3 regions of the Brevundimonas sp. C43 genome follow, and region 3 is predicted to be linked to each of the others. Evidence: riboswitches for the same ligand, from Rfam matches in the RefSeq annotation. Region 3 holds a riboswitch; each other region holds the start of a gene.
The links. A riboswitch is a leader RNA that binds a small molecule or an ion and turns the genes downstream of it on or off. The one in region 3 is predicted to bind cobalamin.

Region 1 (4,151 bases), 180 kb from region 3:
ACTCCCGTTAGGACACAAACGAGGCTGATCGGATGGAGCCATGGACACACAATGAATGCTCAGTCGATCTGATCAAGGAATTCAGGGTGCACGTCACCACTTCGCCAGGCCCCCATGCCGCCCGCCGGCCTAGAAAAGGGTTCTGAGGGGGGCGTCGATAGACTTTCGCCAGTCTTCGCCGACCAAGGCGGCGTCAGCGAAGACTGGCTAGCGGACATCGCATCACGGATCTCCTGGACTATCGGCAGTCGGGGGGCGAACCGGTCATTGGACCAATCGCTCAGCTTGGCGTCGTTAGAACACGCCGGCGACGGTCCCTGCACTATGACGCCATGTCTGAATGTCGTCTTTCCGGCCACCTGTGAGTGGCCGGTTCTGACTGAGGCCGTGTAAAAACGTGCTGAGCTCCGGCGGGGCGGAAGTGGGAGGGGGCGCAGAGCGCCTTCGTCTCAGGCCCTGATCGCCTCCATCAGCGGCTTCGTTCCCAGCAGCGCCATGACCCGCTTCATGTTGTAGGCCAGGATGTGGAGGCTGATCTCGGTCTTCACGTTGGGCAGGCGCTTCATCAGGAAGTGGGTGTGGCCCATCCAGGCCTTGATGGTGCCGAACGGGTGTTCGACCAGGCTTCGTCGGATGCGCATGGCGCGCGGCGTCAGGTCCATGCGGGTCTGGAGGGCATCGATGACCGCCTCGTGCTCCCAGCGCCTTATCCGCCGTTCCAGGGTCGGCGTGCATTGAGGCTTGAGGCGACAGCCGGTGCAACTGGCCCGATCCCAGTAGCGGTGGATGTTCTGGCCTCGCTCGACGGTCGTCATGTGATGCGGCAGCAGCGCACCGGCCGGGCAGCGATAGGCGTCCTTGTCGGGCAGATAGACGAAGTCCTGCTTGCCGAACCGGCCGTCCGCCTTGGCCCCGGAGGTCAGGGGCTTTGGCACGAAGGGCGTCACGTCCAGAGCCTCGCAGGCCAGGATCTCCTCGCCGGAGAAGTAGCCTCTGTCCGCCAGCACATCGAGCGTCTTCACGCCCATGGCGTCTCGGGCCTTTGCCGCCATCCGGGCAAGCTGATCGCGATCGTGGCCGGTCATGACCACGTCGTGGGCGACGATCAGGTGATGCTCGCCCTCGACGGCGGACTGGACGTTGTAGCCGACGATGCCGCTGCCCCGACCGGACGTGGCCATGGACCGCGCGTCCGGGTCGGTCAGGGAGACCTGATTGTCGGGTGCGGCCTCGATCTGCGCTTCCATGGTCTTCAGCTTCGCCATCTGGGCGCGGAGCAACTCGACCTTCTCCACCAGCCGACCGGATCGGGCCTCGGCGGCCTCGCCCTCCTGACGGTCCGCCGTGTCGAGGGCCTGGAGATAACCGGCGATGTGTTCGGCCACCTGCTCCATGCGCTTCTTCAGCTTGGTGACGGTGAAGTTCCTGTCGCGGGTGTTCACCGCCTTGAACTTCGAACCATCGATGGCGACCAGCGCCGCGCCGAACAGCCCGAGTTGGCGGCACAACACGACGAACTGAGCGCACGCCGCTTGGATCGCCGGGCCGTTCTCACGGCGGAAGTCGGCGATGGTCTTGTGATCCGGAGCCAGCCGTCCCGTCAGCCACATCAGCTCGACATTGCGCCGCGCCTCCCGCTCCAGCCGCCGGCTGGACTGCACCTTGTTCAGATAGCCGTAGACATAGAGCTTCAGCAGCATGGCCGGATGATAGGCTGGACGCCCCGTCATCGCCGGGGTCATGCCCTCGCAGCCCAGACCCTTCAGATCCAGTTCGTCGACGAAGACGTCGACCACCCGAACCGGGTTATCCGCGGACACGTAATCGTCCAGACTCTCGGGAAGCAGCGTCGGCTGCCGGCGATCTGCACCCTGAACGAAGCGGCTCATGCCCACCTCCTGCTGACCTCAGCAGACTAACCTAATTCGCTCGGACGGAAGGCGTTTTTACACAGCCTCGACCCATCTGCGACCTTGGTAAGGTCCGCTTTGGGCGAGTCCATCCGGGCGGCGGGCCGAGGAGGTCATATAAACCTATAAGGATATCTTTATATGATCGTTGACATCGGCTGGCAGGTCGGCTTTCGTACAGGCTGTCGTGGTCCGCACGTCGTCTTCGGATGGCGTGTGGCTAAGAGGGAAGCCGGTGCGACGCCGGCGCTGCCCCCGCAACTGTAAGCGGCGAGCCGAAGGTCCATCTCGTGTCACTGACGTCTTCGGACGTTGGGAAGGCCGGACCGGAAGCCGTGACCCGTGAGCCAGGAGACCTGCCCCGACAGATAACGTCCTCCGGCGGGGTGTCCGGTCAGGTCGCATGAGCGCCGCGACGGGACGATTCCGCGCGGGCGGTCGCGCGTCCCTGTCCGCTGTCTCGCCACAGCATCAGCGGCAGAGACCATGCTCAAGAGCGAACTCACATTCGACATCAAGCGCACCGCGCTGGACGAAGACTATCGTCCCGCAGAGAGCACGCGGATCACGACCAATTTCGCCAACCTGGCCCGAGGCGAGAGCCGTCAGGAGAACCTGCGGAATACCCTTCAGATGATCGACAACCGTTTCAACTCCCTGATGGATCGGGACAATCCCAAGGGGGATCGTTACGCGCTGGAGCTCCAGATCGTGTCCGCCGAGATGCGCGTCTCTCCTGACGAAAGCGGCGACGCCTTCCCGCTGATCGAGATTCTTCAGACGACCATAGTCGACAGTCAGACGGGCGAGCGGATCGACGGGATCGTGGGGAACAACTTCTCCTCCTACGTCCGTGACTACGATTTCAGCGTGGTCCTGCCCGAGCATATGAAGGCCCACCCGAATACCGGTGCTCCGGAAGGCTTCGGCGACCTGCACGGCAAGCTGTTCAGGCATTTCCTGAATTCGGCCGCCTATCGGGATAATTTCCGCAAGGCCCCTGTCGTCTGCCTGAGTGTGTCGAGCAACAAGACCTACCATCGCACAGGAACCGCACACCCCGTGCTGGGGCTCGAATACGGCAACGACGAGTTCTCCCCGACGGATCAGTATTTCGCGAAAATGGGCATGAAGGTTCGCTACTTCATGCCCAGAAACAGCGTCGCGCCCTTCGCCTTCTACCACATCGGCGACCTGACCGGCGACTACACGGACCTTGAGCTGGCCAGCACCATCAGCACGATGGAGACCTTCCAGAAGATCTACCGGCCCGAGATCTACAACGCCAACTCTCCGGCGACCGAACAGTACCAGCCGAGCCTGAAGGCGCAGGACTATTCGCTGACCCGGATCGTCTATGATCGCGAAGAGCGCAGCCGACTGGCCGTCGAACAGGGCCGCTTCGTCGAGGAGCGTTTCATCAAGCCCTACCGCGCCGTCCTCGACCAATGGTCCGCCGAGTTCGCCGCTTGACCCTCTCCAAACTTACAAAGTCATCCGCCATGAAAACCCTGTTGCCTACCTCGACCGCCGGCAGCCTGCCCAAGCCCGCCTGGCTGGCGACACCGGAGACGCTCTGGTCGCCCTGGAAGCTCCAGGGCGAGGAACTGGTCGCCGGCAAGCAGGACGCCTTGCGCCTGGCCGTGGACGATCAACGGCGGGCGGGCATCGACATCGTCGGCGACGGCGAACAGACGCGCCAGCATTTCGTCACGACCTTCATCGAGCATCTCGACGGCGTCGATTTCGAGAAACGCGAGACGGTCCGAATCCGCAATCGCTATGACGCCAGCGTGCCGACCGTCGTCGGCGCCGTATCGCGATCCCGGCCGGTCTTCGTCGAGGACGCGAAATTCCTGCGGGCCCAGACCGATCAGCCGATAAAATGGACCCTGCCGGGGCCGATGACGATGATCGACACCCTTTATGACGCCCACTACCAGAGCCGCGAGAAACTGGCCTGGGAGTTCGCCCAAATCCTCAACCAGGAAGCGCGGGAACTGGAAGCAGCCGGCGTCGATGTCATCCAGTTCGACGAGCCGGCCTTCAACGTCTTCTTCGACGAGGCCAACGACTGGGGCATCGCCACCCTGGAGAAGGCGGCCGAAGGGCTGAAATGCGAGACGGCCGTCCACATCTGCTACGGCTACGGCATCAAGGCCAATACCGACTGGAAAAAGACCCTGGGCTCCGAGTGGAGGCAGTACGAGGAGACCTTCCCCAACCTGCAGAAGTCCAGCA
Region 2 (4,151 bases), 1.5 Mb from region 3:
AGGATGATCCTGTGCTCATGGGGCAATCCCGTCAGGACGATGCGATCGCCCGCCTCGCGCCGCTCGGCGATAAATTGTTTAAGGGCCCGCCCTGGCGATTTCTCCAGCGCGAAGGCCGGCGTGGGCGCCCAACCCTCGACGCTCAGGGGTTTGGCGCCTTTCAACGCCTGACGAACGTCCTTCTCCGTCAAATAGAGGCTGTCGGGTTTCGGAGGGCGCGCGCCCTCGCTGAACCGCAGGCGGGTGTCATAGGCTTCGGCCACATGCGTGCGAATGCGTTCGAACCGATCCTCGACGCCCACGTCGGTCAGGATCATCGGCTTGTCGAGGAAATCAAACAGGGTCGTCGAGGTCTCAGCATTGATCGACGGCCCCCTGTCCTGATGATCGGCCTCATCATCCTCGGGCGACCGGTCGCTCCACTCAGCCGCCGGGGTCAGACAGATCGTCTGGATCTCGGCGCCCCGGCGCTGCGACACGGGATCGAAGGCGTGGATCTCGATGATCCGGTCCGCCTCGTCCAGGGCGATGCGATAAGGTGTGGCAGACGCGGGCGGGAAGACGTCGACCACCGCACCGAGCAGAGCATACTCGCCAGGTTCGTCGACCCGCTCATCCGCTGCATAGCCCGTATCGGTCAGAAACGACTCCAGGGCTTCGCGATCCAGCGCCTCGCCCGCCGCGAGCGACAAGCGGGTCTTGATCCGTTCGCGCGACGACGTCCGCTGCACGATCGCATCGGGCGAGGCGATCAGGAACACGGGCCTTGCGTTGGCTTCGTTCAAGGCGGCCAGGACGGCCATCCGGCGCCCCATGCTTTCTCGCGAAGGCGCGGCGCGGTCGTAGGGCAGGCAGTCCCAGGGCGGCAGGACCAGCACCTCGGCGTCCTTCACCATCGGCGAGAGCGCCGCCGCAATCTCATCGGCGCGGCGTTCGCTGGTGGCGATGAACACCACGCCCTGCGATCGCTTTGTCTTCATCTCGGCAAGTCCGGCCGCCACAGCCGCCGCCGGCATCTTCCAACGCTTGCCGTCGTCCTGCTCCGGAGCTGGCCCTCCAACGAGGACCTGTTGGCCCGTGGCGGAAAGATCGGTGTCGGCAGGTGACGATTTCATCCTAGCTCAACCCGAAGGCCGGCCGGGGGTTGCGCCCGCTTTCGTACCCCCAGTCGTTTCAGCCGCCAGCGCGACGGAACCGCCCTAAAAGGAAGTTGCAGGATCTTTTCGTGCGGCGGCTATTTCGGCCGTGGCCGTATCGCACGCATAGCCTAAGCCACAACGAAACGATGGAATGCTGTCATCAGTCGCGCGTCTCGGACAAACTGGCGAACCAATCCGCGTAGGGGGGTGTTGCGCACCATGCGCCGATTGAGATCCGGTGAGCCGTCGCTCCACCAAACCAGCCCCCGCTCGCCCAGCCCCACCTTGGCTTTGTCCACGCTCCGCCGCGATGCGGCCAGAGCATCTGGATCCTCAGCCGCCAAGGCCGTCCGCACCGCCCGGCGCGCCGACATCAGATGAGGCACCAGTTCGTCCCTCGCCGCAGCCGACAACGCTGGATTGGCGCATCGCCAAAGCCGGCCTCGTACCACGAAATAGCGGCCGTCTGGAGTCGTAGGGTATCGAAAGGGCTGCTTCATCGTCGGGACAACGCGCAGCGCGCCCGATGGGCGCCGCCCAGAGGGTTCAAGCCCCTGAGTGATTGGGCTAGCGCAATCTGCGGTCTTGACAGAACCTCTTCGAATTAGGGTGCCTCATTTCCACCCAACCTCGAGGATTCGTTATCGTTATCAGCGCATAAGCTAGCACCTCGAGCGCTTCGCCCGTGCCTTCGCGCAGCCTCAGTATTGTCGGACGACGAACTTCCCGGCGGCGTCTGTGGCAGACCGGGATCCAAAGAGATGCTGTTCAATCTTTGATGGGCTCTTGGAGCCATGACCCCGGAAAGCTGAATAGCAGGAGCGATGGTAGAAGCCGCCAGAAGCCATAAGGATATCCTTATGCGTTTCTTGACTTCGACGTCGGGTGCGCGTCTCATGAATAGGTCGAGGTTCTGCGCGTCGCCTCCAGCGATGCGGAGCTAAGAGGGAAGCTGGTGTGATGCCGGCGCTGCCCCCGCAACTGTGAGCGGCGAGCCGAAGGTCCATTTCGTGTCACTGACGTCTTCTGACGTTGGGAAGGCCGGACCCGAAGCCGTGACCCGTGAGCCAGGAGACCTGCCCCGACAGATAACGTCCTCCGGCGGGGTGTCCGGTCAGGTCGCATGAACGCCGCGACGGGACGACTGCGCGCGAGTGGTCGCGCGTCCCTGTCCGCTGTCTCGCCACAGCATCAACGGCAGAGACCATGGCGAGCAGCGACTTCACCTTCAGGATCAAGCGGACCGCGCTCGACGAAGACTATCGTCCCGCCGAGACGACGCGGATCACGACCAATTTCGCCAACCTGGCGCGAGGCGAGAGCCGCCGAGACAATCTGCGCAACACCCTGCGGATGATCGACAACCGCTTCAACTCGCTGGCGCACCACGACAATCCGAGGGGCGATCGCTATGCGCTGGAGCTTCAGATCGTCTCGGTCGAGATGAGCCTTTGCTCGGAGCGCGACGACGCCTTTCCGCTGATCGAAATCCTGCAGACGACCATCGACGACAAGGCGACGCGCCGGCGGATCGAGGGGATCGTGGGCAACAACTTCTCCTCCTACGTCCGCGACTACGACTTCAGCGTGGTCCTGTCCGAGCACCTGAAGGCGCATCCGAACGGCGGCGTGCCGGACGATTTCGGCGATCTACACGGCAAGCTGTTCCGGCACTTTCTGGCGTCGCGCGCCTACCGCGACAACTTCGCCAAGCCGCCGGTCATCTGCCTCAGCGTCTCCAGCAACAAGACCTATCACCGCACCGGCGCCGAACACCCCGTGCTGGGGCTAGAGTACGACAACGACGAGTTCTCCCCAACCGACGACTACTTCGCGAAGATGGGGATGAAGGTCCGCTACTTCATGCCACCGGGCAGCGTGGCGCCGTTCGCCCTGTACCATATCGGCGACCTGACCGGCGACTACACCGACCTCGAACTGGCCAGCACCATCGCCACGATGGAAACCTTCCAGAAGATCTATCGGCCCGAGATCTACAACGCCAACTCCCCGGCGACCGAGCAGTATAAGCCCAGCCTGAAGGCGCAGGACTATTCGCTGACCCGCATCGTCTACGACCGCGACGAGCGCAGCCGGCTGGCCGTCGAACAAGGCCGTTTCGTCGAGGAGCGGTTCATCAAGCCGCACCGCGCCCGTCTCGACCAATGGTCGGCCGCCTTCGCCGCCGCCTGATCAGTTTCCGCATTTCAGAGCAGTACCTCATGAAAACCCTTCTCCCGACCTCGACCGCCGGCAGCCTGCCCAAACCCGTCTGGCTGGCCGAGCCCGAGACGCTCTGGTCCCCCTGGAAGCTGCAGGGCGACGACTTGATCGAGGCCAAGCACGACGCCCTGCGCCTGTCGCTCGACGATCAGCGCCGGGCCGGCATCGACATCGTCAGTGACGGCGAACAGACGCGCCAGCATTTCGTCACGACCTTCATCGAACACCTCGACGGCGTCGACTTCGAGAACCGCAAGACCATGCGAATCCGCAATCGCTACGACGCCAGCGTCCCGGTGGTCGTGGGCGCCGTCAGCCGGCCGAAATCGGTCTTCGTCGAGGACGCCAAATTCCTGCGCGCCCAGACCGACCAGCCGATCAAATGGGCCCTGCCGGGGCCGATGACGATGATCGACACCCTCTATGACGACCACTATGGCAGCCGCGAAAAGCTGGCCTGGGAGTTCGCCAAGATCCTGAATGAAGAGGCGCGCGAATTGGAGGCCGCCGGCGTCGATATCGTCCAGTTCGACGAGCCCGCCTTCAACGTCTTCTTCGACGAGGTGAACGACTGGGGCGTGGCGACCCTGGAAAAGGCGGCCGAGGGGCTGAAGTGCGAGACGGCGGTCCACATCTGTTACGGCTACGGCATCAAGGCCAACACCGATTGGAAGAAGACCCTCGGCTCAGAATGGCGGCAGTACGAAGAGGCCTTCCCCAAGCTTCGGACCTCCAGCATCGACATCATTTCGCTCGAAGCCCAAAACTCGCGCGTGCCGATGGATCTGA
Region 3 (4,151 bases):
CCGTCCTGACCCGACCCGTCCAGCCGGGCGTTGTTGGGGGTGTAGGGATCGCCGCCCGCCTTGACCGCCGCCTCGACCACCGGGTGGCGGCCGGCCTCGACGCAGAAGGTCAGGGTGTCGTCCACGATCGGGCGGGTCGCCCCAACTTCCTGGGCCCATTCGGCGAGGGCGGCGTGGGCGTCCAGTTCGGCGAGCGCCTCGGCGACGGCCTGCAGCGGCTGGGCCAGGCGGGCGGCCTCGCGTCGCCAGCCCTCGAAGGTCTCGCCTTCGATGGCCAGGGCGCGGTGGCCGGCCTGGCTGATCTTGGCGTCCAGCTCCGACAGTTCGACGGTGGTGAAGCGAACCTGGGCCGCCAGGGTCTGGCGGTGGATGAAGGGGCTGTCGGGCCCGGCGCGGAGCAAGGATTCGGCGGCCTTGGCGCTGGTTTCGAGGAAATAGCCCAGGACGGCGTTGTGCTTGATCTTGAACGGCACGCCGGACTCGGCGACGGCGCGGGCCTCAAGATCGGCGACGACGCGGCGGCTGTCGTCGCGCAGGGTGCGGGCGGCGTCCAGTTCGGGGCGATAGTCGGGGCGCACATAGCCGCCGTCGCGCGCCAGATGGGACGGCTCGTCCACCAGGCCGTCGATCAGGTCGGCCTTCAGCCGCGAGACGTCTGGCGACAGGGTCAGGCGGTCCAGCGCCGAGGCGATGCGGCGCGGCTGGCCGGTCAGGGGATCGACCTGACCCACGAACAAGCCAGCGACGCCCTCGGCGATCGACAGGCCGGTGCGCACGGCGGCCAGATCGCGTGGGCCGCCCCGACCCAGCGCCAATCGCCCGACGGCGCGGGCGATGTCGGACGAGGCCTTCAGCGCATCGCGCAGGTCGCGACGCAGGTCGCGGCGCTCCAAGAGCCATTCGACGGCGTCGAGCTGTTCGTTGATGGCCAAAGGATCGCGCAGGGGCCGGGCGATGCGTTCGGCCAGGGCCCGGGCGCCGCCCGAGGTGACGGTGCGGTCGATGCAGGCCAGCAGGCTGCCCTCGCGCTCGCCGCGCTGGGTGCGGTCGATCTCAAGGCTGGCGCGGGTCGCCGGGTCGATGGCCAGAAAGCCGCTTTCGCCCAGACGGCGCGGCGGGGCCAGGGCAGGGACCTTGCCGGCCTGGGTCGTCTCCAGATAGGCGGCGATCAGACCCAGCGCCGAGACCTCGGCCTCCTCGAAGGCGCCGAAGCCGTCGAGCGCCGAGACGCCGTACAGGCGTTCGACCCGCGCCCGCGCGGCCTGCGGTTCGGCGATGGCGCTGGCCAGCGCCTGGACCACGCCGCCTGAGCCGTCCAGCGCGTCGCGGGTGGCTTCGTCCGAATACATCCGGTCGGTGACCAGGACTTCGGACGGCCGGAAGGCGGCCAGCGCCGCGCCCAGATCTTCGATGGCGCAGGCGACGCTGTCGACCGCACCGGACGACAGTTCGACCACGGCGACGGCCGCCCGACCTTTACGCACCGCGACCGCCGCCAGACGGTTGGCGCCGCGCGCGTCCAGCAGGCTGTCTTCGGTCAGGGTGCCGGGGGTGACGACCCGGACCACGCCGCGATGCACCACGGCCTTTCCGCCGCGCTTCTTGGCCTCGGCGGGGTCTTCCAGCTGTTCGCAGATGGCGACCTTGTGGCCGATGCGGATCAGCCGCGCGAGATAGCCCTCCATCGCATGGACCGGCACGCCGGCCATCGGAATGTCCTCGCCCTGATGCTTGCCCCGCTTGGTCAGGGTGATGCCGAGCGCCGCAGCCGCGACCTCAGCGTCCTTGAAGAACAGCTCGTAGAAGTCGCCCATGCGGAAGAACAGGATGGCGTCCGGCTGGCCCGCCTTGGCTGTCAGATATTGCGCCATGAACGGCGTCGCGCCTTCCAGCGAGGCGGCGATTTCAGGGGGGTGGGAGACGGGCTCGTTCATGTGGCCACAGGGTGACGGATCGCGCCCGGCGGCTCAAGGCCGTTAACCGGCTCTTGCACAGGCTTGTCGGCCCTGCGATAGGCCGCTTCAGGCGGTTAAGGGAACACGGTGTGACGCCGTGGCTGTGCCCGCAACTGTAGGCGGCGAGAGCGTCGTCCGTCCGGGGTTTCGATCCCGGCGCCACTGGGTGACTGGGAAGGCGAGGATGGCGGTTTACGACCCGCAAGCCAGGAGACCTGGCCGCCGACGTCGCTCGCTCCTGTCCGGGACCAGACAGCAGCGCGGTTTCTCCGTGGAAGCGACCCGATCTTGCGCCGTCCAGACCCTCAAGCGGTCTGGCGGGTCGGTTCGCTCATGGCGGTCTCTCGCGCGCACTCGCGGGACCGAACACGGGGTATCGCTCAATGAAGCGTTCCATTCTTCTTTCGACGGCGGCGATTGCGGCCGCCTTCGCCGCGCCTGCCTTTGCCGAGGACGCGACCCAGCTGGACGAGGTGATCGTCACCGCCACCCGCATCCCGGCCATTGTCGCCGACACGCCCGGCGCCCGCGTCATCGACGGCAAGACCATCGAACAGCGCGGCGCGATCTTCGCCGCCGACATCCTGGCCGATGTGCCGGGTCTGTCGGTGACGCGTTCGGGCGCTTTCGGCGGCGTGGCCCAGGTGCGGATGCGCGGTGCGACGCCGGGTAAGACCCTGGTTCTGGTCGACGGCGCGCCGGTCAACGATGCGGCAGAGCCGAACGGCGCCTATGACTTCTCCAGCTTCGAACTGGCCGATATCGCGCGGATCGAAGTGCTGAGCGGCCCGCAGTCGTCGTTGTGGGGATCCGACGCCATCGGCGGGGTGATCTCCTTCACGACGCAAGAAATCGACGGCCTGCGCGCCGAAGCCGAGGCCGGCAGCTTCGACACCGTGCGCGGCCGCTTGTCGGCCGGGGTTGCCAACGAGACCTACGCCTTCAGCGCCTATGCCTCACGGTTCGACACTGACGGGATTTCGGCGGCGGACGAGGCGGACGGCAACACCGAGGCCGACGGGTTCCGCAGCACGACGCTCGGCGCCAAGGGCCGCTATGTCCTGTCCGATGCGGTCAAGGTCGATGGATCGGTGCGCTGGAACAAATCCAAGGCCGATATCGACGGGTTCCCGGCGCCGAACTATGCGCTGGCCGACACCGACGACACCCAGGAAGGCGAGCAGTGGTCGGGCTTCGGCCGGGTGACGGCCAAGGCGTTCGGCCTGACGCATCAGTTCAGCGTTTCGGCGTCGGATCTGGATCGCAGCTCGGTCAGCGGCGGCTTCGGCTCGACCTTCACCGGCGACCGTCAGGCCTATCGCTGGCAGGCGAACGGCCAGGCGCAGGACATCGACTATGCGTTCGGCGTGGAGCGGAACGAGGCCTCGGCGGCCCTGTCGTCGGGCCTGTCGCGCGACCTGTCGATCACCTCGGTGTTCGGCGTGGCCCAATACGATGTCGGCGCGCTGAACCTGACCGGCGGACTGCGTTATGACGACACCGACGATTTCGGCTCCAAGACGACGGGGCGGGTGTCGGCGGCCTATGATCTGGCCGGCGGCTTCATCCTGTCGGGCGCCTACGGCACGGGCTTCAAGTCGCCGACGGTCAGCCAGGCGGTCTGCGACTTCTGCTTTGCGCCTCGGTCCGACTTAAAGCCGGAAACGGCCGACAGCGTCGAGATCGCCCTGGGCTGGGCCTCGGCCGACGGTCGGTTCGACGGGCGGGCGACCCTTTATCGCCTGAACGTCGAGCACCAGATCACCTATTCGGCCGGTCGCTACATCAACGTCGCCAAGACGCGTTCGGACGGGTTCGAGCTGGAAGGCCGCGCCCTTCTGGGCGGCGGGTTCGACCTGACCCTGGCCTATGCCTGGACCGACGCGACGGACCGCACGACAGGCGCGCGCCTGCTGCGCGTGCCGGAACACGCGGGTTCGGCGACCCTGGGCTGGACGGGCGACCGTCTGTCCGGCGCCCTGACGGTGCGGGCGGAAGGCGATCAGGACGACAGCGGCGGCTTCTCGACCGTGGCGCGCGACGGCTTCGTCACCGCCAATCTGAACGCGGCCTATGAACTGACCGATCAGGTCACCCTGACGGCGCGGATCGAGAACCTGGGCGACGAACACTATCAGCAGGTGTTCGGATACGGCGAGCCGGGACGGTCCGGCTATGTCGGGATCAGGCTGCGCT

Region 1: another riboswitch for cobalamin. It lies ahead of Q9R14_RS12070 (DUF1852 domain-containing protein); the one in region 3 lies ahead of Q9R14_RS11125 (TonB-dependent siderophore receptor).
Region 2: another riboswitch for cobalamin. It lies ahead of Q9R14_RS02220 (DUF1852 domain-containing protein); the one in region 3 lies ahead of Q9R14_RS11125 (TonB-dependent siderophore receptor).

Annotation. Positions count from the first base shown of each region.
Region 1 covers NZ_CP132231.1:2,378,493-2,382,643, reverse strand. Annotated here, with positions in the region: gene Q9R14_RS12075 (IS1182 family transposase) at 450-1,889, opposite strand; cobalamin riboswitch at 2,082-2,289, shown strand; gene Q9R14_RS12070 (DUF1852 domain-containing protein) at 2,397-3,383, shown strand; gene Q9R14_RS12065 (methionine synthase) at 3,413-4,151, shown strand, end outside.
Region 2 covers NZ_CP132231.1:434,745-438,895, reverse strand. Annotated here, with positions in the region: gene Q9R14_RS02225 (DEAD/DEAH box helicase) at 1-1,115, opposite strand, end outside; cobalamin riboswitch at 2,031-2,238, shown strand; gene Q9R14_RS02220 (DUF1852 domain-containing protein) at 2,346-3,332, shown strand; gene Q9R14_RS02215 (methionine synthase) at 3,362-4,151, shown strand, end outside.
Region 3 covers NZ_CP132231.1:2,193,905-2,198,055, reverse strand. Annotated here, with positions in the region: gene mutS (DNA mismatch repair protein MutS) at 1-1,934, opposite strand, end outside; cobalamin riboswitch at 1,985-2,194, shown strand; gene Q9R14_RS11125 (TonB-dependent siderophore receptor) at 2,339-4,151, shown strand, end outside; gene Q9R14_RS11120 (aldo/keto reductase) at 4,140-4,151, opposite strand, start outside.